DNA from 4 places in the Paenibacillus sp. FSL L8-0333 genome. Region 2 is predicted to be linked to each of the others. Evidence: riboswitches for the same ligand, from Rfam matches in the RefSeq annotation. Region 2 holds a riboswitch; each other region holds the start of a gene.
The links. A riboswitch is a leader RNA that binds a small molecule or an ion and turns the genes downstream of it on or off. The one in region 2 is predicted to bind cyclic di-GMP.
Positions count from the first base shown of each region.

Region 1: linked by a shared signal. The riboswitch ahead of NYE72_RS02435 (choice-of-anchor A family protein) and the one ahead of NYE72_RS01885 (anti-repressor SinI family protein) in region 2 are both predicted to bind cyclic di-GMP.
Region 3: linked by a shared signal. The riboswitch ahead of NYE72_RS10520 (DUF6612 family protein) and the one ahead of NYE72_RS01885 (anti-repressor SinI family protein) in region 2 are both predicted to bind cyclic di-GMP.
Region 4: linked by a shared signal. The riboswitch ahead of NYE72_RS21005 (thiamine pyrophosphate-binding protein) and the one ahead of NYE72_RS01885 (anti-repressor SinI family protein) in region 2 are both predicted to bind cyclic di-GMP.

Region 1 is NZ_CP150186.1:550,430-555,437, forward strand. It holds gene NYE72_RS02420 (MarR family transcriptional regulator) at 1-137, opposite strand, end outside; gene NYE72_RS02425 (ASCH domain-containing protein) at 465-878, shown strand; gene NYE72_RS02430 (hypothetical protein) at 1,076-1,468, opposite strand; cyclic di-GMP riboswitch class I at 1,964-2,054, shown strand; gene NYE72_RS02435 (choice-of-anchor A family protein) at 2,163-4,412, shown strand; gene NYE72_RS02440 (alpha/beta hydrolase) at 4,562-5,008, shown strand, end outside.
Region 2 is NZ_CP150186.1:426,156-431,163, reverse strand. It holds gene NYE72_RS01905 (hypothetical protein) at 1-102, shown strand, start outside; gene NYE72_RS01900 (signal peptidase I) at 104-694, shown strand; gene NYE72_RS01895 (TasA family protein) at 785-1,393, shown strand; gene NYE72_RS01890 (helix-turn-helix domain-containing protein) at 1,563-1,892, shown strand; gene NYE72_RS01885 (anti-repressor SinI family protein) at 2,000-2,155, opposite strand; cyclic di-GMP riboswitch class I at 2,183-2,267, opposite strand; gene NYE72_RS01880 (2-oxoglutarate dehydrogenase E1 component) at 2,738-5,008, shown strand, end outside.
Region 3 is NZ_CP150186.1:2,396,831-2,401,838, forward strand. It holds gene NYE72_RS10505 (hypothetical protein) at 236-769, opposite strand; gene NYE72_RS10510 (HAMP domain-containing sensor histidine kinase) at 1,022-2,089, opposite strand; gene NYE72_RS10515 (response regulator transcription factor) at 2,086-2,757, opposite strand; cyclic di-GMP riboswitch class I at 3,071-3,162, shown strand; gene NYE72_RS10520 (DUF6612 family protein) at 3,280-4,128, shown strand; gene NYE72_RS10525 (NADH-dependent flavin oxidoreductase) at 4,241-5,008, shown strand, end outside.
Region 4 is NZ_CP150186.1:4,678,848-4,683,855, reverse strand. It holds gene NYE72_RS21010 (carboxymuconolactone decarboxylase family protein) at 1-93, opposite strand, end outside; gene NYE72_RS21005 (thiamine pyrophosphate-binding protein) at 104-1,744, opposite strand; cyclic di-GMP riboswitch class I at 1,900-1,996, opposite strand; gene NYE72_RS21000 (HAMP domain-containing methyl-accepting chemotaxis protein) at 2,171-3,421, opposite strand; gene NYE72_RS20995 (YafY family protein) at 3,543-4,499, opposite strand; gene NYE72_RS20990 (SDR family NAD(P)-dependent oxidoreductase) at 4,659-5,008, shown strand, end outside.

The DNA.
Region 1 (5,008 bases), 120 kb from region 2:
GTTCCTTCTAAATGAATAGATATATCTTTTAATACTGCCCATTGAGGAGCTGTTACATTATAAAGTAAAAGTTTTTTTGTTAAGCTTTTTTTCATTTCAAGACTTACTCTTATTAATAACTGTCCTGGGTTGTCCATAAATTAATTCCCCTCTTTATATAGTTTGCACACTAACTACTTGATTAGTATACAAACTATATTCTCCTTTATCAATTTTAATTATTTTATTTGTTTAAATTGTGGGGAGTTACAGGTGAATGTCAATAATATTGATATTTAGAACTTTTGTTTGTATATAATAAAAATGAATGTTCTTATTTTTAGAGGCGATCAATCATGGAAATGAGTATCGACCAAACGGTTGGGATTATTTATCAAGTCAAGGAGAGCAAGATTACACAACGCGAGATCGAGATCCGTGGCATCCGTGACAAACGTCCAACATAAACAAAGGGGATAAATATCATGCGGTGTATAACAATACGGCAGCCTTGGGCGACCTTAATTGCTCTTGGTGAAAAAGAGTTTGAAACTCGTTCATGGAGAACAGCCTACCGCGGCGAGTTAGGCATCCATGCCGGAATGAGGATTGACAAAAAGATTTGTGAACAGGAACCGTACAAATCAGTATTGGCGAAACATGGCTATACAGCGAATAATTTGCCGACAGGAGCTATTATTGCTACAGGTCAGCTCGCGGGATGTTATGTGGTTACTCCAGAGGTGGATTTAAGGGAATGGATCAATGGGAACGAATATGATTTTGGCGACTATAGCGAAGGACGTTTTGCCTGGAAGCTTGAAGAGGTTCACTCACTGCGCCATCCAATTCCAGCCAAAGGTCGGCTAAGCTTGTGGGAGCATTCGGATCACTTCTGAACGGCGAATGATATTTTTAATGTAATTTTTATGTGCCTATCAGCTTTTTTTCAGGTTCGAGGTATATATTGAAGACACCAAACACCCCCCAGTGTTTTGTGGTATATCTCTCTCAGGTCTTGCCAACTCCCATGGTAAGGCCTATTTTTTTGTTCACTAATTGATTGGGGGGAGAGTAGAGCGGCTTCTATACAGCTTTATTTAATCTGATACTGTTCTTCGTAACTCTTAAAAGAGGAAATATCCAGCCCTAGGTATCTGCGCATATGGATGGCAGCCTGAGCCGCAACAATGTCATTCAACAGCAGCATTCGTTCGTGATAGCCACGACATATATACTTGGCTTCAATTCCCGTATTAAGTCTGTTTTGCTCATACACCTTGATTCCCCGTCTTCTCATTTCTGCACGAACATCCCTTAGATCTGTTGTAGCTACTGCAGCAGCTGTTCCAAGCACCTCCAGATAAGGGGCGGGTGTTCGTAAGTGTGTAGATAAAATGGCGGAGTCCCGTTCGAAAGCTGATAAAATCATCGGAAGCAATAAATAAGATTTCACCAGCATGTTGTCCCTGCTTTCTGCTCTATGCATGAATCTCATCACCTCTAATAGGAACGTATATTCGTATTCTACCCCGATATTCCAAAAATAATCAATGGTATTTCTAAACAGCTTATCAAATGTGATTAAATTCACAAGTAAATAACGAAGAATAAATTATATTAAAATTGTAATAATAAAAAATAATGTATCGGACGCACATAAAGGAGAATTATGATGGAAAAAGAGGGCAGCCTCCAGCGTGGATTGTTTTTTGGTTTAATTCTGAGTGTTCCCTTATGGATATCCATATTGGGCTATATACAGTTACTTTAAAATTTAATGAAAAACCTTATGCGAAGCGCCTTTAGGCGCTTTTTTTGTATGGTAATAATGAGGGGGATCATCGAAAGGAATTGATTGACAATTGTGGGTGTCGGGCGCTAAACTGTTATTAATTCAAAAAGTATTAAAAGTCATAGACGGTTATTGGAGAGAATGCTTCGGCTACCAGTTCTGGACTTGCAGTGTAATACATATATATAGTCATGATAATAGCAAACCGTCTGAAAGGGCGGGACGCAAAGTCCAGGAGTCTAAAGTGTCTTAAAGGCACAATGACCGTCCGACTGCCATGAGAAGGGAATTCCACTTCTTTTTGGCGGTCTTTTTTGTTGTTAGGTCCTTTAGAGTTTCTGGTAATTATTCTGATTAATATAAATCATAGTTTTAGGAGGTGTGCCATTTGAAAAGAAGAATAAGACCGTTACTCTCGCTTGTATTAGCTGGGATTTTGACGGTAGGTAGTGGGCTTTCCTCATTAGGAGCTGGAGTTGCTGGAGCTAGTAGTTCTTCTACATTGGGAATTGCAGGGGTCTACAACGTGTTTATTCTAGGGGATATAACAACGGTTTCGGATACGGAAGGAAGGTTTGCTGCTGGAGGTAACGTTAACTTAACCAACTATAGTGTTGGAGATAGGTTGACCGCTGCTGAGGTTTCCTTGACTGACACACTTGTTGTTGGAGGGAATCTTACTTTCAACGGAGGTACTGTTTATGGGAATATCGTGCACGGGGGAGATTTTTCAGGGAATGTAACGCTCCTCAAGGGAGGTACAAAAAGACAGGGGAGTACGATTGACTTTTCAGCCGTAGGTCAGTCTTTGAAGGACAAATCAGCAGAACTTGCAGCATTGCCGGCGAATGGAACAACAGTGTACCAATATGGCAGTCTTACCCTGACAGGTACAGATCCTGCGGTCAATGTTTTTAATGTTCCAGGAGATAACGTCTCTAATACCTATGGAATTACAATAAATGTTCCTTCAGGATCTACAGCAATTATTAATATTGATGGTTCTAACGTAAAAATGAAAAACTTCGGATTTCTACCTAATAACGTGTTGAATAGCAAGAAAATTTTGCTTAACTTTAGCCAAGCTGCGTATCTGGATATGGCAGGCATAGGTGTAATGGGAAGCATACTTGCCCCCTATGCTCATGTTGATTTTATTAATGGTCAGATTAACGGTACTTTAGTGGCGGCTTCACTCAAAGGGACTGGTGGTGGTGAATTTCACCACTATCCATACGATGGTGATGAACCTGGACCAACGCCGACACCAACGCCAACAGTGACACCAACGCCAACGCCAACAGTGACGCCAACGCCAACGCCGACAGTGACACCAACGCCAACGCCGACAGTGACACCAACACCGACGCCGACAGTGACACCAACGCCGACGCCAACACCAACACCAACACCAACGCCGACGCCAACAGTGACGCCGACGCCGACACCGACACCAACACCGACGCCAATACCAACGCCGACGCCAACAGTGACACCGACGCCGACAGTGACACCAACACCGACGCCAACACCAACGCCGACGCCAACAGTGACACCGACGCCGACACCGACACCAACACCGACGCCAATACCAACGCCGACGCCAACAGTGACACCGACGCCGACAGTGACACCAACGCCGACGCCAACAGTGACGCCGACACCAACACCAACGCCGACGCCAACAGTGACGCCGACGCCGACACCGACACCAACACCGACGCCAACAGTGACACCGACGCCGACAGTGACACCAACACCGACGCCGACAGTGACACCAACGCCGACAGTGACACCAACACCGACGCCGACAGTGACACCAACGCCGACGCCAACGCCAACAGTGACACCAACGCCGACGCCGACGCCAACGCCGACAGTGACGCCAACGCCGACACCAACACCGACGCCGACGCCAACAGTGACGCCGACGCCAACACCAATACCGACGCCGACGCCAACAGTGACACCGACGCTAACACCGACGCCAACGCCGACAGTGACACCAACGCCGACGCCAACGCCAACACCAACGCCGACGCCAACAGTGACGCCGACACCAACGCCAACGCCTGAAGCAACACCGACACCGACAGTAACACCAGAAGCAACACCGACACCGACGGTAACGCCAGAGGTAACACCGACACCGACGGTAACGCCTGAAGCAACACCGACACCGACAGTAACACCAGAAGCAACACCGACACCGACGGTAACGCCAGAGGTAACACCAACTCCAGAGGTAACACCAACGTCGACACCAGAGACTTCGGTGTTCCCGACACCAACGCCATCATCCGTAATTGGCACTATAGTTCTTGCAGAAGATCCTGTGCCGCTTGGGCCTGTAGCTTCGCCGACACCAGCGCCAGTACCAACACCGTCGAATAGCACAGAAGTACTTGTTGATGATGATGAGATCCCATTAGGTCCGGTACCGGCAGTGACACCAACGCCAACGCCAACACCTGATGAAATCATCGTAGTGGACGATACGATCCCATTAGGTAAGCCACCTGTGAAGGAATTGCCAAAAACGGGTGAATCAAGTCCTGCACCTTACTATGTAGCAGGTTTAGGTTTTGCACTTATCGGATTATTAATGAGAACCAAGTTCTCCAAAAAGAATAAATAATAAACGGTAGAGCACAACATAGAGTCGCTTTCGGGGGGTGTCCCGATGGCGGCTCTATTTGTATGTCATGATTGCGATAGTTTGGTGCATTCTAAGTAGATGGTATACTCTTGTTGCAAAAGAAATGAAGAGGGGATGGCGAAGGCGAATTGATATGGTTCATTATTAGCGCTGTAATCATCATAGGGATTCTAATCTATGTGGGATTTTTCTTCTATGGTATTGCTATTAAACGAGCACCAAAGGTATTTCTAAGTAATAATCCTAATCTGAAGGCTGATCCTCCGGTTGCCGGAGCTTCTTGGGGGGAGGGGAAAGATTGGGTCTCTCGCCAGAGCTTCGAGAATATTGAGATCATATCTGCAGATGGACTTAAACTAAGAGGTTTCTTACTCCAATCTAATCGTGCTGCGGGACGCACAGCCATTCTAGCCCACGGTTATTCAGGTAAAGCAAAGGATATGGGGGCGTACGCCAAAATCTACTACGAGAACTTAGGCTTTAACATCCTAATTCCCGATGCAAGGGGGCATGGAGATAGCGCAGGGGATTACATTGGTTTTGGTTGGCCGGAACGAAAAGATTATTTGCAATGG
Region 2 (5,008 bases):
GAGGCTCCACAAGAGACGCCAAAGGCGGAAGACAGTACGACTACCCCGCCGGTAGCAACCCAAGCTCCTTCGGACCCTCAACCTGAGAAAGGTGGAGAATAAGATGCGAATTAAAAAAATTATCAATAATACCTTATCGAGCTTAATGCTTGTGATCTTTATTCTGCTGGTGGCAGCCGTAGTGTTATCCAAGGCCTCCGGTGGTGAACCTGCTTTCTTCGGATATGAGATCAAAACCGTACTCTCAGGATCGATGGAACCAGGAATTCAGACAGGCTCAATTGTCGCATTAAAACCCGGAGGGGATATGAATCGTTTCAAACCAGGCGATGTCATCACCTTTAGGAACGAAGATAATCTGCTCATTACTCACCGGATTGTAGAAGCGACCGTCAATAACGCTACTGGTGAAGCTGTTTATCGCACTAAAGGCGATAACAACGACGCACCCGACATGAACCCAACCAGTTCTGCGAATGTTGTAGCTCAGTATACCGGGGTCACTGTACCCTATGTCGGTTACGCTATGAATTTCGCGGTTTCCAAAGCTGGAAGTGTAGTCCTCATGATCGTGCCTGGCTTGATGCTTCTGCTCTATGCTCTGTATACCTCTTGGAAGGCTGTAGCTGCATTAGAAAAGAAAAATACTGCCCTACTGCCAGCCTCACCGTCCCCAACAGAAACACAGCCCTAAGTTGATTGTCCACTTCCGCTTACGAACCGGAAGATACAATATATAAATTTTATAAAAAATTCAAACACAAATTTGAGGAGGAATTTTATTATGGGTATCAAGAAAACATTGGGTCTTGGCGTAGCATCTGCAGCACTGGGTTTATCATTAATCGGCGGAGGAACCTTCGCATACTTTAGCGACACTGCGCAAAGCACAGCTACATTCGCAGCGGGTACACTCGATCTGAACTCCGACCCTTCTGTCATCGTTAATATTCCTAACCTGAAACCAGGTGATACTGTAACTAAATCCTTCAAATTGAAAAACGATGGTTCGCTCGATATCGGATCTATCATTCTGAATACATCGACTCAAATCACGGATGCTAAAGGAGATAACTACTTGGATTTAGCCGAGTTCATTAAAGTTAAATTCCTTAGAAATAATGATAAAGGGGTACCTATCGTCTCTCCTGAAAATGTAGTTTATGAGACTACACTTGCTGCTTTAAAAAGTCAGCATCCGGATCTCGTAAAAAATACAGGTTGGGATCAACTCTTTACCGAAGCATCCGGTATTAAAGCCGGTACCAATGACAGCTTCTCCGTCCAATTCGAATTTGTGGAAAATAACCAAGATCAAAATATTTTCCAAGGCGATAGCTTAACACTGACTTGGGATTTCGTAGCTAAACAAGGTGCGAAAAAAGACTACTAAGATCAATAAAGTAATTTAATAAAATACTCGAAGAGCAGCAGATCCTGAATCCGGCCACGGATAAGCAGATTGCTGCTCTTCTCTTTACAATAAACTTTGTCCGATTTATTGATATTTGCTATACTAATAACAAAAATTACGGAGGGGCGTCAGCATAGTGCCACAGAATATGGGCCAACGTATCCAGCAGCTCCGCCTAGACAAGGGTTTCTCCCTATCTGAGCTTGCGGACAGAGCAGATGTGGCTAAGTCGTATCTTAGCAACGTGGAGAGAAACATCCAATCCAATCCATCCATCCAGTTTATCGAAAAGATCGCTGACGCGCTTCAGGTATCCATTCATGCCCTACTCTATGGAGAACCAAATGATGCAGAGGAATCACATTTAGATTCGGAATGGTTCCGATTGGTGCAGGAAGCTATGGACTCAGGCATTAGCAAACGCGAATTCAAAGAATTTCTGGACTATCAGAAATGGAAGCTCGATCAAAAGGATTAATACTTCCTACTAATCTGGTACGATCCTCTCTTCTACTAAATCATATCGAAAAAGGACACAGCGAAGAACCGCTGTGCCCTTTTTCGATATGTAACCCCTCTAATGTATTACTGCACGATCTGCACAGTTTTCTCATGAAAGAACTGGCGGATTTCATCTGCCTTAATGCCAGCCTTCTTAGCTGCTAATAATAAATGTACCCACTCTTGATCCAGATCAATAAACTGCTGTTCTCTGTTGCTACCCTGGTTGGACTTTTCCAAAAAATCTCCCCCTAAGATTTTACGTCCCCAGGCAATCCGGCTGTCATAGTATCTCTACCTTAGACCCGCGACTTTGTGCCCCTGCCTTTCGGCAAGTTTACCTTTTACTGGACCCTTTTCACGAAAGGATCTGCTTAAAAAACTATAAAATTACTATCTGCAATAACATTATACAAAAAGAAAGCGGAAAAGTGTGTCGATTCCTGGTTACTTTCTATTTTAAAAACGAAAAATAAAAGATTTTTTTTCAAAGATCTTGTCCGATTATCACGATACTCGTCCGTTACATAAAATAAATTGTACTAGCAAAATAAATATTTACTGACCTAATAGTTAAAAATAAGGATAATAGAATCATTTTAATAGGCCTTTAGAATGGGTAATGAGAAGAAACACCCTTCTTTTCATTAGAACAAGCTAACCTATACCATTTTGCGAACGTATTGGACGAAAGAATGAATTGATTACAGTGGCTGAAAGTAGCACAATAAGATGAGAAATGAAACCGCAATCATCACAGCTCCAGTAAGCGTTGACACAAAATGTCACGTATGGAGTTCATCCGTTAAGGAGGATGTATTCATGGCAGCCAAAGAGCCCTATAACGAATCCATTTGGAGTAAGTATTACGGACCCAATTTAGGCTACATTCAAGAAAGATATGAACAGTTTGTGAAAGATCCCTCCACCGTAGAAAATAATTATCGCGAGCTTTTTACAAATTCGGGACCCCCTCCCCTAACTCCGGATAGCGAACCGGCTCCTCAGCCGCGCATCTCGGGAGACACCGAATGGCTTAGAAAAGCAGTAAGAGCTTCCAAGCTAATCGCCAATATTCGTATATATGGCCATATGGCCGCTGAAATTGATCCGCTGGTACGCGATCAGAATCCCATGGCAAAATATCTTGAGCCTGAAACCTATGGGCTGACCCGCGAAGACCTGATTGCACTGCCTGCCACGCTTATATGGGAAAATGCGCCGAATGATGTGCATACCGGGTGGGATGCCGTGCAACGTATGCGTCAGGCATACACCAAGACTATCGCCTATGAATTCGGGCATGTGCATGAAGAAAAAGAACTGCAATGGCTAAATAGACAGGCAGAATCCACCAGCTCACCAGCACCCCTGAATAATACAGAACGCAAAGAGCTCCTGAACCGCCTGATTCAGGTAGAGCAATTTGAAACCTTCCTCCACAAGACTTTTGTAGGTCAGAAGCGTTTCAGTCTTGAAGGCAATGATGCTCTTGTGCCGATGTTAGACGAAATCGTACGCGCTGCTGCACATGACGGTGCAGAGCATATTTTGATGGGCATGGCGCATCGCGGTCGCCTCAACGTTCTTGCACATATTTTGGGCAAACCTTATGATATCATATTTTCAGAGTTTCATCATTCTCCGAACAAGGAGCTTTTCCCTTCCGAAGGCTCCACAGGCATTAACTATGGCTGGACAGGTGATGTGAAATACCATCTCGGTGCAGACCGTGCTGTCCGTGAAGGAGAAACCGTACGCACAAGAATAACACTAGCGAATAACCCAAGTCACTTGGAATTCGTCAATCCTGTCGTGGAAGGTTTCACTCGTGCCGCACAAGAAGATCGGAGCACTGCAGGACTGCCGAAGATTGATACCAGTAAAGCTATGGCGGTGCTGATGCATGGTGATGCTGCTTTTCCAGGTGAAGGAATTGTTGCAGAAACGCTTAATATCGGCAAACTTCAAGGTTATCAAAATGGTGGGACGATCCATATCATTGTTAATAACCGAATTGGTTTTACGACTGAAAGTGAAGATTCCCGTTCTACGCATTATGCGAGTGACATCGCCAAAGGGTATGAAATCCCGATAGTCCATGTCAACGCTGATGACCCAGAGGCCTGCGTAGCAGCCGTACGTTTAGCTAGCGCATACCGCCATCAATTCAAAAAAGATTTCGTAATTGATCTCATCGGCTACCGCCGTCATGGTCACAACGAAATGGATGATCCTGAAACCACACAACCTATTGTCTACGGCAAGGTTCGCAATCATCCGACCGTCTACAAGGTTTATGCAGAGAGACTGAAAAACGAAAAGGTTCTTACCGCCGAAGACGTGCAAAAGATGAATGCTGAAGCAGAAAGCGTATTGCAGCGTGCGTACGATAATATGAAGGAAGGCAATCATAAGAAAAAAGAACCCAAAGCCTTCATTCCTCTACAAACGGACCGCGCAGCGGCAAACACTACAGCGGTATCCATCTCCAGCCTGCAGGAGATCAATCGTGAACTGTTGACGGTTCCAGCTGGATTCCAGGTTTATCCGAAGCTGGAGCGCATTTTACAACGTCGTAAAGATGCACTGAATGAGGGTGAAAAGGTCGACTGGGCACTGGCTGAAACGTTAGCCTTCGCTACCATTTTGAAAAATGGGACGCCCATCCGACTGAGCGGTCAAGATGCCCAACGCGGAACCTTCGCACATCGCCATCTGGTGCTGCACGACAGTAAAACAGGAGATTTATTCTCTCCGCTACATCAGCTAAGCGATTCCCGTGCCTCCTTTGGCGTATACAACAGTCCATTGTCAGAGGCATCAGTATTAGGCTTTGAATATGGTTATAATGTGTTCGCACCGGAAACCTTCGTAATCTGGGAAGCACAGTATGGTGATTTCGCCAATGCGGGTCAGGTTATTTTTGACCAGTTCATTGCGGCTGGACGCGCCAAATGGACACAGCGCAGCAATCTCGTCATCATGCTGCCGCATGGCTACGAAGGACAGGGACCTGAGCACTCCAGCGGTAGGCTGGAACGGTTCTTGCAGCTATCCGCTGAGGAGAACTGGACAGTCGCTAATCTGACT
Region 3 (5,008 bases), 2.0 Mb from region 2:
CTCTTGCGGCACAAAGGATTAAGTAATACAACGCGTTTATGATGAACCATCCGGAAAGGAGATAGAGACCGAGGATCAACTTGCCGATGCCCATCAAAGCATTAATAATAAGTGAAGCAACGTTTGTTACGGCAGCTCGGTCTTGATAATCTAACAGGTTGCGGTCAAGTAAATCCTTAATATTTATCTCCTCCCTTCATGTTGTAATGGGTCTTCAGAATCTCGTATCAGTGTCTTACTTTCCTAGTAGAGCATTAGCTTTTTCACACACCTCGTAAATCTTGTCAAACTTCTGATCGATCAGAGGCGCTACCTTGTTCGTTTTTTTCTTGCTGATACTGCTGAAGAGAAAATATGGGATGATCCAGCCTACGAAACCGGGGACTGCTAGAATTATAGAAAGCGGCAGCATGTCAGCTTGATTAGCAAATACAGAACCAGCCATAAACGATGTTCCAATAACACCAATAACATAGGCAACCACAGAAGCACCGATGACTTTGGAACTCTCCAGTGTCTCAATTTCGGCAACAGCGGCGTCAAACTGGCGTTGCAGGCGGGTCAGTTCAACTTTATTACGGATCTTGCGGTCCCGCTTGAACTTTATGGTTACGGAACCAACATTCTGAACTGAGGTTGAAGTACCTTCCAGCGTCCAGCCAAAATTGTTATATCCGTTTGTATATACCGACTCCATTTTGCGTTTTACTGTAATATCTTTGTACTCATAGCCGATAAAATTAGATTCATTTCTTGTGATCTCACTCATGATAATTTCTCCTTTATTTTAAAAAGTTAATTTGTCGAACAATTGCTGCCTCACCTGATGTGATCATTTTACCGTCGATATATTTATGAATTGCTTGCAAATTGTTTATAAAATATTAATTGAAGAATCGTAATGAACTGGAATTGAGGTGTATTTCTGTTTAATGAAAAAAACAGTCTGAATTCGTTTTGCGAATTCAGACTGCTTTTTTTGATCTTATCAAGATAATGAATTATGGTTTAAGGGAATTACTTATTTCTCAGCTTTTAATTGGACTGTGAATGTCGTGCCCTTGCGTAGCTCACTCTTAACAGATATGGTTCCACCGACTAGTTCAATAACACGCAGTGAAAGAGCAAGACCAAGGCCGTTACCCTCCCCGGAGTGAGAAGTATCGCCTTGATAGAATTTATCGAAAATATGTTTCATCGTCTCCTCGTCCATTCCGCAGCCAGTATCTGATACCATAACCGTAATTGTATCTTCATCTGAAGTCTGCGATAAGGTGATGCTACCGCCAGGGGGTGTGAATTTCAAAGCATTGGAGAGGAGATTAAGCCATACGATCTCTAGCATGCTTTCGTCGGCATGAATGATAGCACGGTCCTCTATATCCGCCACAAATTCGATGTTCTTTTCTTCCCAATAATTTTCAAAAGTAAGGGCGCAGTCGCATAGCTGCCTGCACAGATCATAGGGCTCTGCAACGTGATTAATCTCCTGATTGTCCAATTTGTTTAGCTTCAGAATATTGATCACCAGTGTCGTTAATTTTTGGGAGGCCGAAATGATAGTTTCAGTATATTCCGTTCGAAGTTTTGGCGACAAATCAACAGTTTGCAATGCCATTGCGTAACTATGAATGACGGATAATGGTGTTTTAATCTCATGGGATACATTCGATATAAAATCATTTTTGAGGGTTTCAATACTGCCCAGTTCTTCAACCATCTTATTAAAATCCTCGAACATCACGTCTACATAATCCTTTTTATCCGCTCTGTGAAGCGGCTCAAGATAGACTGAAAAATCTCCCTCTGCTACCTGGTTTGCCGCCTCGCTGAGTTTACGCATGGGTTTATCAAAGGCGATGTACTTTTGCCGTGCGGTGACAAGGCAAAAAATGAAGGCAACAATGATCCAATATCCAGTGATTCCAAAGATGTATTGAGTTGGAACGCGTTCTACTGAAATGTAGGCGTCGTATATAAGTGCTTGACCTGCTGTTAGCGTGGACAGCACAATAAAGGTCCACAAAAACTCTTTCCATGAAAAACGCTTGGACTTGAACCGGGCATGCTGCTCCTGCCTCTTACTCATTGCAGCACTGCCTTGTAGCCAAGCCCATGCACTGTCATGATCTTGAAGTCCACACAACAAGAGAACTTGTCGCGAAGTTTGACGATGTATACATCTACGGCACGCAGGCTGGTTTCGCTGCCAATGCCCCAGAACTCGTCCATTAGCTGGGCACGGGAAAAGGTATGTTTGGGGTAGGAAAGCATTTTGTAGAGTATGTTGAATTCCCGTACCGTCACAGGGATTTCCTCATCGTTTACCGTTGCTGTCATATCATCCGCGTCCATCATAAGACTTCCTACCCTCAGTTTTTTTTCGTGGGCAATATTTGCACGTCGAAGTAAAGCGCCCACACGCATTACCAGTTCGTCCATATTGACCGGTTTGACCATGTAATCATCAATTCCAGCGCGAAACCCTTTTTGTTTTGAGGAAATATCATCACGAGCGGTAACAAAAAGAAGGGGGATCGTTTTGTTAATAGCCCTAACCGTTTCCGCAAATTCAAAGCCGTCAATCTCTGGCATCATAACGTCTGAGATGATAAGGTCATACAGGCTGTTATACATCAAATCATATGCTTCTCGTGGGTTTAAACACCCTTTAGCGTCGTATCCATTATTGCAAAGATAGGTGCAGATAATTTGATTAAGCTTTATATCATCCTCGACAACAAGGATATTAACCATGAAAATCATCCTTTCTAAGAAAACTAAAATAATTATAAGAGTTATATGTTAAGAAAATGTTTGGATGGATAGAGAAACTAAAAAACATACTTATCATAGCATAGTGATATACCGAAACGGATTGATAGTATAACTCAGCTGAACCTCAGATATCTGGAAAACTTGGACGAATTGGAAAAATGCAAAACTTTAGTATTTCTTCTGAGTATCATAGCGAATTCGAATGGAAGATAAGTCGTTTACAGGTAATTATAACCATGATAAAATTAGCGGTGGGACATGCGTCCCTAATCTATTAAAACTAATTGAATGTCCGCGTTAAAGGTAAAATCATCGAAAGATGATGACACAAAGCCATGGGTCTAAAGCCTTTCGACAGAAGGAAATGATCGCCAGGCCGCCATAGGGATGTCTTATGAAGCATAAAGGATAGCTCTAAGAATATGTAGTCTATTTTGAGCTCTTTTATTATTTCGACCTATACGGCGTTACATTATCGCAAGGGGCCGAAAGGGGAAGTACATGAACAGTTTTTTCAAAACAATAGGTACTAGTTTGGCAGTAGGTGCTTTATTGCTGTCCGGAACGATCGGATGGATGTCTAATCCAGGAGTAGTGTCTGCAGCTACCTCAACAGTAGTAACCGCGGATCAGATGATCAGCAAAGTAACGGCAGCCTCCAAAGCAATAAAGAATTTCCATCTGGATGTGACCAAAAAACAGGATATTCAAAGCGGCGGGGTGCGTATCAGCAACACCAACACTCTGAAGCTGGATATCAACCGTCTGCCGAATTTTGCCGCAGCAGGCACTGTCGCTAGTAGTCTTTTAGAAACATCGTACAGTCTATATGCCAATGACAAGGAGTTTTACTATCTTGTAGACGGAAGTGAACTGATCGATGAATCTGAAGATGAAGGTTACGACGATGACGGGGAGCCGATCGATCCTGATGCACAGTATTGGCTTGGACTGGAGAAAACGGAATGGGATGCCTTTTACTCTAAAGGCCAATACGATCCTGTTTCCATGCTTGATTCGGTCAAAAGTTATAAAAAATCCATGAAAGTCAGCACGGCTGGCGCACAAACGGTCTTACAATTCACGGTAACCGATCCGACAGCAGCTAAGGGGATAATCAAACTCTATGACCAGGAGAACCTCTGGGATGGTGAGACAGTTCAACCCAAAAGCGTAACGTGGAAATTATTCGTCAATACTAAGACCTGGCAAACGGAAAAGCTGACAGTCGATCTGAGTTATGTGCTGGTAAGTGATGGAGCAAAAGATACATACACCACGAAAATTGAAGCTAAATACTCCAAGAATAATAAAGGTACAGCCATTGTAAAACCGGCCGAACTAGAATAATAAGGACGATTCATATCGAGCAAAAAGCGCTGTTCCGCTGAACAGTGCTTTTTGCTGTATTCAACAGTAGTTGTTTATTAGTTGACAAGAATAAATCATTGCTGTAATTTATATGTATGCGCATGTATATAATATTTTGTTTAAATATAATTTAATGAAAGTTGGGAAAAAGATGATAGCACTAGACACAACATTAACTTTTCGCAGAGGACTGACATTAAAAAACCGAGTGGTTATGGCTCCAATGACCACGCGAATGAGCTTTTATGACGGTGTAGTAACACAAGATGAATTGAAATACTATTCACTAAGAACGGGCGAAGTAGGTGCGGTCATCACTGCGGCAGCAAATGTACAAGAGGGTGGAAAAGGATGGGAAGGTGAACTTAGTGTTTCCTCCGATCAATTTATTCCTAGCCTTAGCCGATTAGCATCTACTATTAAACGAAATGGAACAAAAGCTATTTTACAACTATTCCATGCAGGAAGAATGACAGATTCAAAAATACTACGTGGCGTACAACCAGTTTCCTCCAGCGCCATTGCTGCCGAACGTCCGAATGCAGAAATTCCAAGAGCATTAACAGAAGATGAAATTTTCGGTGTAATTGAGGATTTTAAAAAAGCGACTCAACGTGCTATTCAAGCTGGATTTGACGGGGTAGAAATTCATGGAGCAAACACATATTTAGTCCAACAGTTCTTCTCTCCACACTCCAACCGTCGTGATGATCAATGGGGCGGAAGCTTAGAGAAAAGATTTAATTTCATTAACCAATTAGTGGATGCAGTTATTGCTGTCGTTGACAATTCAAAGGTTAAGGATTTTATTGTCGGCTATCGTTTTTCTCCAGAAGAATATGAAGAGCCTGGAATTAAA
Region 4 (5,008 bases), 2.6 Mb from region 2:
GAAGTGGTCTTTAATTGGAGCTAGTGCTTTTGCGCCATAGTCTCCTGATAGATTCGTGAAGTGGTTGAGACCACTGTTGATATTTTCCTTCATGGTTAGCCTCCTAGTTTAGGTTCAAAGTACGGTGTGCAGTCGGAGGGACTTCATCACGGTCTGTTAGTAGTTCAATAACGGCAACATGGTTTAGAGCTACCGCATCTTTAATTGCAGCTGTGAATTCATCCGCAGTCTCACATTTGTAGCCTTTAGCACCTAGAGATTCAGCGAATTTCACGGCGTCCATTGGTACTTCATATAGAGTTCCATCGATACGACCTGTGGTTTTCTCCATACCCTTAAGAGCCATATCTAGTTGCTTATTATTGACCACGATAAAGATGACAGGGATATCTTTGCAGACAGCGGTGTTAATCTCAGCGCCGAGCATCATGAAACAACCATCACCTGTAATGCAGAGGACAGTTTCTTCAGGAGCTGCAACTTTTGCACCAATAGCCATGCCGATCGAATTACCCATGCAAGCAAAATAAGCATCAAAAACAAAGCTGCCCGGTTTCTTAACCTTGTACCATTTTGCAGCGTGGAATCCATGGCTTCCATCATCAACGAAAATTGAATTATTATAAGGGATCAAATCACTTAAAGTGCTCATTACTGAAGCCAGTGAAAGATTCTTGAGGGTTGGAAGCTCTTCTGAATAATCAGCATCGGCCAAAGCCTCGCGTTTGGTGATTGTGCTTGGGTCAATATGATTTAGGCAGTGCACCAAATTATCGCGCAGGTCCCCAGTGACCGGTATCGTTTTGGACAATAGGATTTTTCCGACAAAGCTTGGATCAATATCAAATTGAATTAAAGTTGCTGGATGATTCTCCCGTTTAAGATTACAGATGGTCATATCACTTAAACGTGATCCAAGCACTATAAACAGATCGCTTTTATTCAATAAATCATCCCCGTGGGTCGAACCGCCAACGCCAATAGGACCATGATAGAGCGGGTGATCCCAGACTATAGCCCCTTTTCCACCAGGAGATGTTACTACAGGAATATTAAAAGTTTCTGCGAGTTGAACAAGCTCTTTATGTGCTCCGGAGCGGTTAATTCCTTTACCCGCAATAATCAAAGGATTCTTAGCAGCTTGAATAGCATCGATGACTCTATCGATATTTGCTTGACTAATTAGAGACTCTCTTTCAGGGATTACAATATTGCATTCTTCCAATACTTCAGTTTGTACATCAAAAGGAATACAAAGATGAACAGGACCCCGTTTGGCCAGGGCCACAGAAATCGCATGATTAAAAATAGTACCAAAGTGATCCCCACGTTCAACCAATTTACTGAACAAGGTGGCAGGTCTGAACATATCAGCTAAATCAGCCAGAAAAGAGGTGGAGTCCTGACATTGAGGAATTCCAAGCTCTGTAATGGATTGGTGGCCGGTAATAAACAGGACAGGTAGGTTGTTAGCTTTCGCATGAGCTGCTGCTGTGAGCAGGTTAGTTCCACCAGGACCAGAAGTACCAAATGCTACGCCTAGGTTACCCGTTTTCAGCGCATACCCTGCTGCTTCGAATCCGGAGCTTGCTTCATGTCTGCCGGGAATAAATTCAATACCGTAATCGACCATCTTTAGAACTATTGGACAAATCGATTTGCCAATGATCCCAAAAGAATGGGTGACTCCTAGGTTACGTAGTGCTTCCGCCATGTAATCTGCGACTGTCTTCAAAAGAAACACCTCACAAGTTTTTTGATATATATTAGTTATTAATCTACCGAATAGATACGATAGATCAATATACTCAAAAAGTAAAAACCTGTGCTCTATAGTAAGCACAGGTTGGTGGCATAAGGCGCCGCTAAGACTGAACAATAGTTCAGCCGTCCTGGTTCCTCTGCAACCTGGCAATCATGGCCTCAAACGAAAAAATGAGGCTGTAGATCCATGGTTTTGCGTCATCCTCTTTCGAGGATTTTGCCAATATTAATTTATAGTTGATAAGAATAATTTTCCTTTACAATATATTCCTCATTAATTTTTGTCAACATAATCCGCTAAAAAAACTCGAAATTTGACGAAAGTCTTGTCCAAGAGATGAAGTTTTGCCTCGCGAAAAAAACTGCCACCTAAGACTCAGCTTAGGTGGCAGTTGATAGTTTTGAACTAGAATTTAAAGATATGAATGGTTTTTTGCAGATTAAATACGGCCTGGGTCATTTTTTCCGTTTCTTCTGCAACAGACTGCAGGGCATTAATCTGTTCATTCATAGCCGCCGATACCTCTTCAGTGCCTGCAGCGGTTTCTTCGGTGATTGCTGAGATATTCTCAATTGCACTGGAAATTTTCAAGGCACTTTCTAGCATAAGATCACTCTCCGCAGAGAATGAAGAGATTTGCTCGGTAATGTACTGCACGCTTTGTACAATTTGTGCGAAAATATGGGCAGATTGAGTGATCATTTCATTCTGAACCTGCACAACCTCTTCATTGATGGCGATATTATCGATGGCTTGTTTAATATCTGACTCAATGCTGCGGACCAAACCGAATACTTCTTTTGTGGAAGCCGTAGATTCCTCAGCAAGCTTGCGAACCTCTTGAGCGACAACGGCAAAACCCCGACCATGCTCTCCGGCACGAGCAGCTTCGATGGAGGCATTGAGTGACAGCAGGTTGGTCTGCTCAGCGATCTCTGTGATGGTCTTGGTGATCATCGTAATCCCGCGGGCATTTTGTGAGAGAGCTTCAATAGTATCAGCCACTTTTTGTGTAGCCTCTATGTTTTTACGCATGCCTTCAGCCTGTGTATCTACGGATTGGCGCCCTTGCTCAACAAGTTCTAAGGTATGTATTGAACGTCTGTTCATTTCTTTGGTGGAGTTCGTATAATTGGATACTTTGGTCTCAATGTCTTTAATGGATTCTGTCATATCAGCGATATCCGTAGATATTTCATTTGCACCAAGAGCGAGCTCGGTAGAAGAAGAGGCTACTTGTGCCATAACAATTTTCAGGTTCTGGTTCTTATCTTCGATTCCGCGGCTTGCATCCATTACTTGACGGGTGATCTGCGATGCATCGGTCAGAATCTTCTTGAGCTTATCAATCATTGTGTTAAAGGAGCGGCTTACGTCACCCATTGAACCATTTTCGTCCGCTCTGCTAGTGAAATCCCCCTTCGAAATACTGTGAGATACATTAGCAATATCATCAAAAGATGATGTAAGCGTTCTCTCCACGAAGCGAGCAACAGGTAAAGTCAGACCTGCAAGAACAACTACTAGTATAATTCCTACGAGAAATTGACCTAGAATCATTAACGTAACTAAGACAGGAATAGCAAACAGTGCGGCAACGAGGTAACATCCGGCAACAATTCTTTGTTTTAACGGAAGTTTGTGCATCCAGCTCATTGGTAAAATGTCCCCCTTATTAAATTTTATGTAATGGTGTTATTATAGGGGATTTATAGGTCATTGGTCTATAGAGAAGTGTCATAAATCTTCTTTAAGTAGTAGATATTTAGAATTCATGTCAAAATTCCTCATATATTGTGGAAATTGTTTTAATAGCAGACTTTACCATCCCTACTAGTTCGGTAGGAGCTAAAACAATAACTGAAGGAGAAAAAGAGAGTACGATACGACAGGCAGATTCTATAGTATTAAACTCGGCCTCTACGTTCATCCACCCAGTATTAGCAGAGGGTTCTACTAAAGTTATAGTTACATATCTTTCACGTTGTAATTCTTTAAGAATAGACTCATTCACCTTTAATTTCACTACATATTTTGGCAGAGCTGCTTTAAAAGCTAAAGTCGACTGTTCCCAGTAGCTTTTTAAATCAAAAGTCTCAGGTCTGACAAATGATTCATTAGTTGCTTCAGCTTGTATTAATCTTGACACGCGAAAAGTCCGCATTTCATCCTCGGTTCGTGCCACTACATACCAAACTCCACGTTTTGCGACTAACCCAAGAGGTTCAATAAAACGTTCCTTCGTCTCGTCATTCCGTGGGTAAGTGATCTTTACTTTACGATCTTCCCAAACAGCTTCCTGCAGGATAGATAGGAACGGATAGGTCTCGTCGGAAGGGTGCCAGCTGGCACCATCAATATGGATGCGCTGGCTTAGGTAACTGGCTGGATTATTCGTCCTAGATGGCGAAGCAGCCTCCAGCTTGAGTACGGCAGAAGAAAAGTCGTTTTGTATACCCAGATCTTTTAAAATCGAGGAGTCTGCGGACAGCAGCAGAGTAGCAATCTCTGAGGGCTTCATACCCGTTAACGAGGTTCGGTATCCTTCCGTGAGCATCCAGCCCCCTTCGCGTCCCCGTTCGGCAAGAATCGGTATTCCTGCTGTACATAAGGCTTCCATATCTCTAAACACAGTTCGTTCAGACACTTCTAAGGTCTGGGCTAGCTCACGGGACGTCATCTTTCCACGATTTTGCAGCAAAAGTAAGATGGATAACAAACGATCGGCTCTCATTAAGGGAACATTCCTCCTCCTAATAAATGTTAGTCAGTTCTTAATTAATTATTATATTATATATGTCAGTTGATGTCATATTAAAGAATTATACTTATATAAGGTAAGGATTAAATATAGAACATTTAGAGAAAAACAAATGTAGAAAGGATTGAGAACATGACTTTAAAAGGAAAAGTAGCATTGGTCACCGGAGGCAGCAGAGGTGCTGGTAGAGGAATTGCATTGGAGCTGGCAAGGAAAGGTGCATTCGTTTATATTACGGGCAGAACGACAGAGGCCTCTGGCACAGGGCAAAGCAAGCGGAGCATTGATAACGTGCTTAGGGAAATAAAAGCGGAGGGAGGGTCCGGCAGCGCCATACGATGTGATCATACAAAAGATCAGGAGACAGAGACGGTCATTCGCCAGATTGCTTCAGAGCAAGGGCGGCTTGATATTTTAGTCAACAATGTATGGGGCGGCAACGATTTACTTATTGAGCAGAAGTCTTTCTGGGAGCTTCCAAC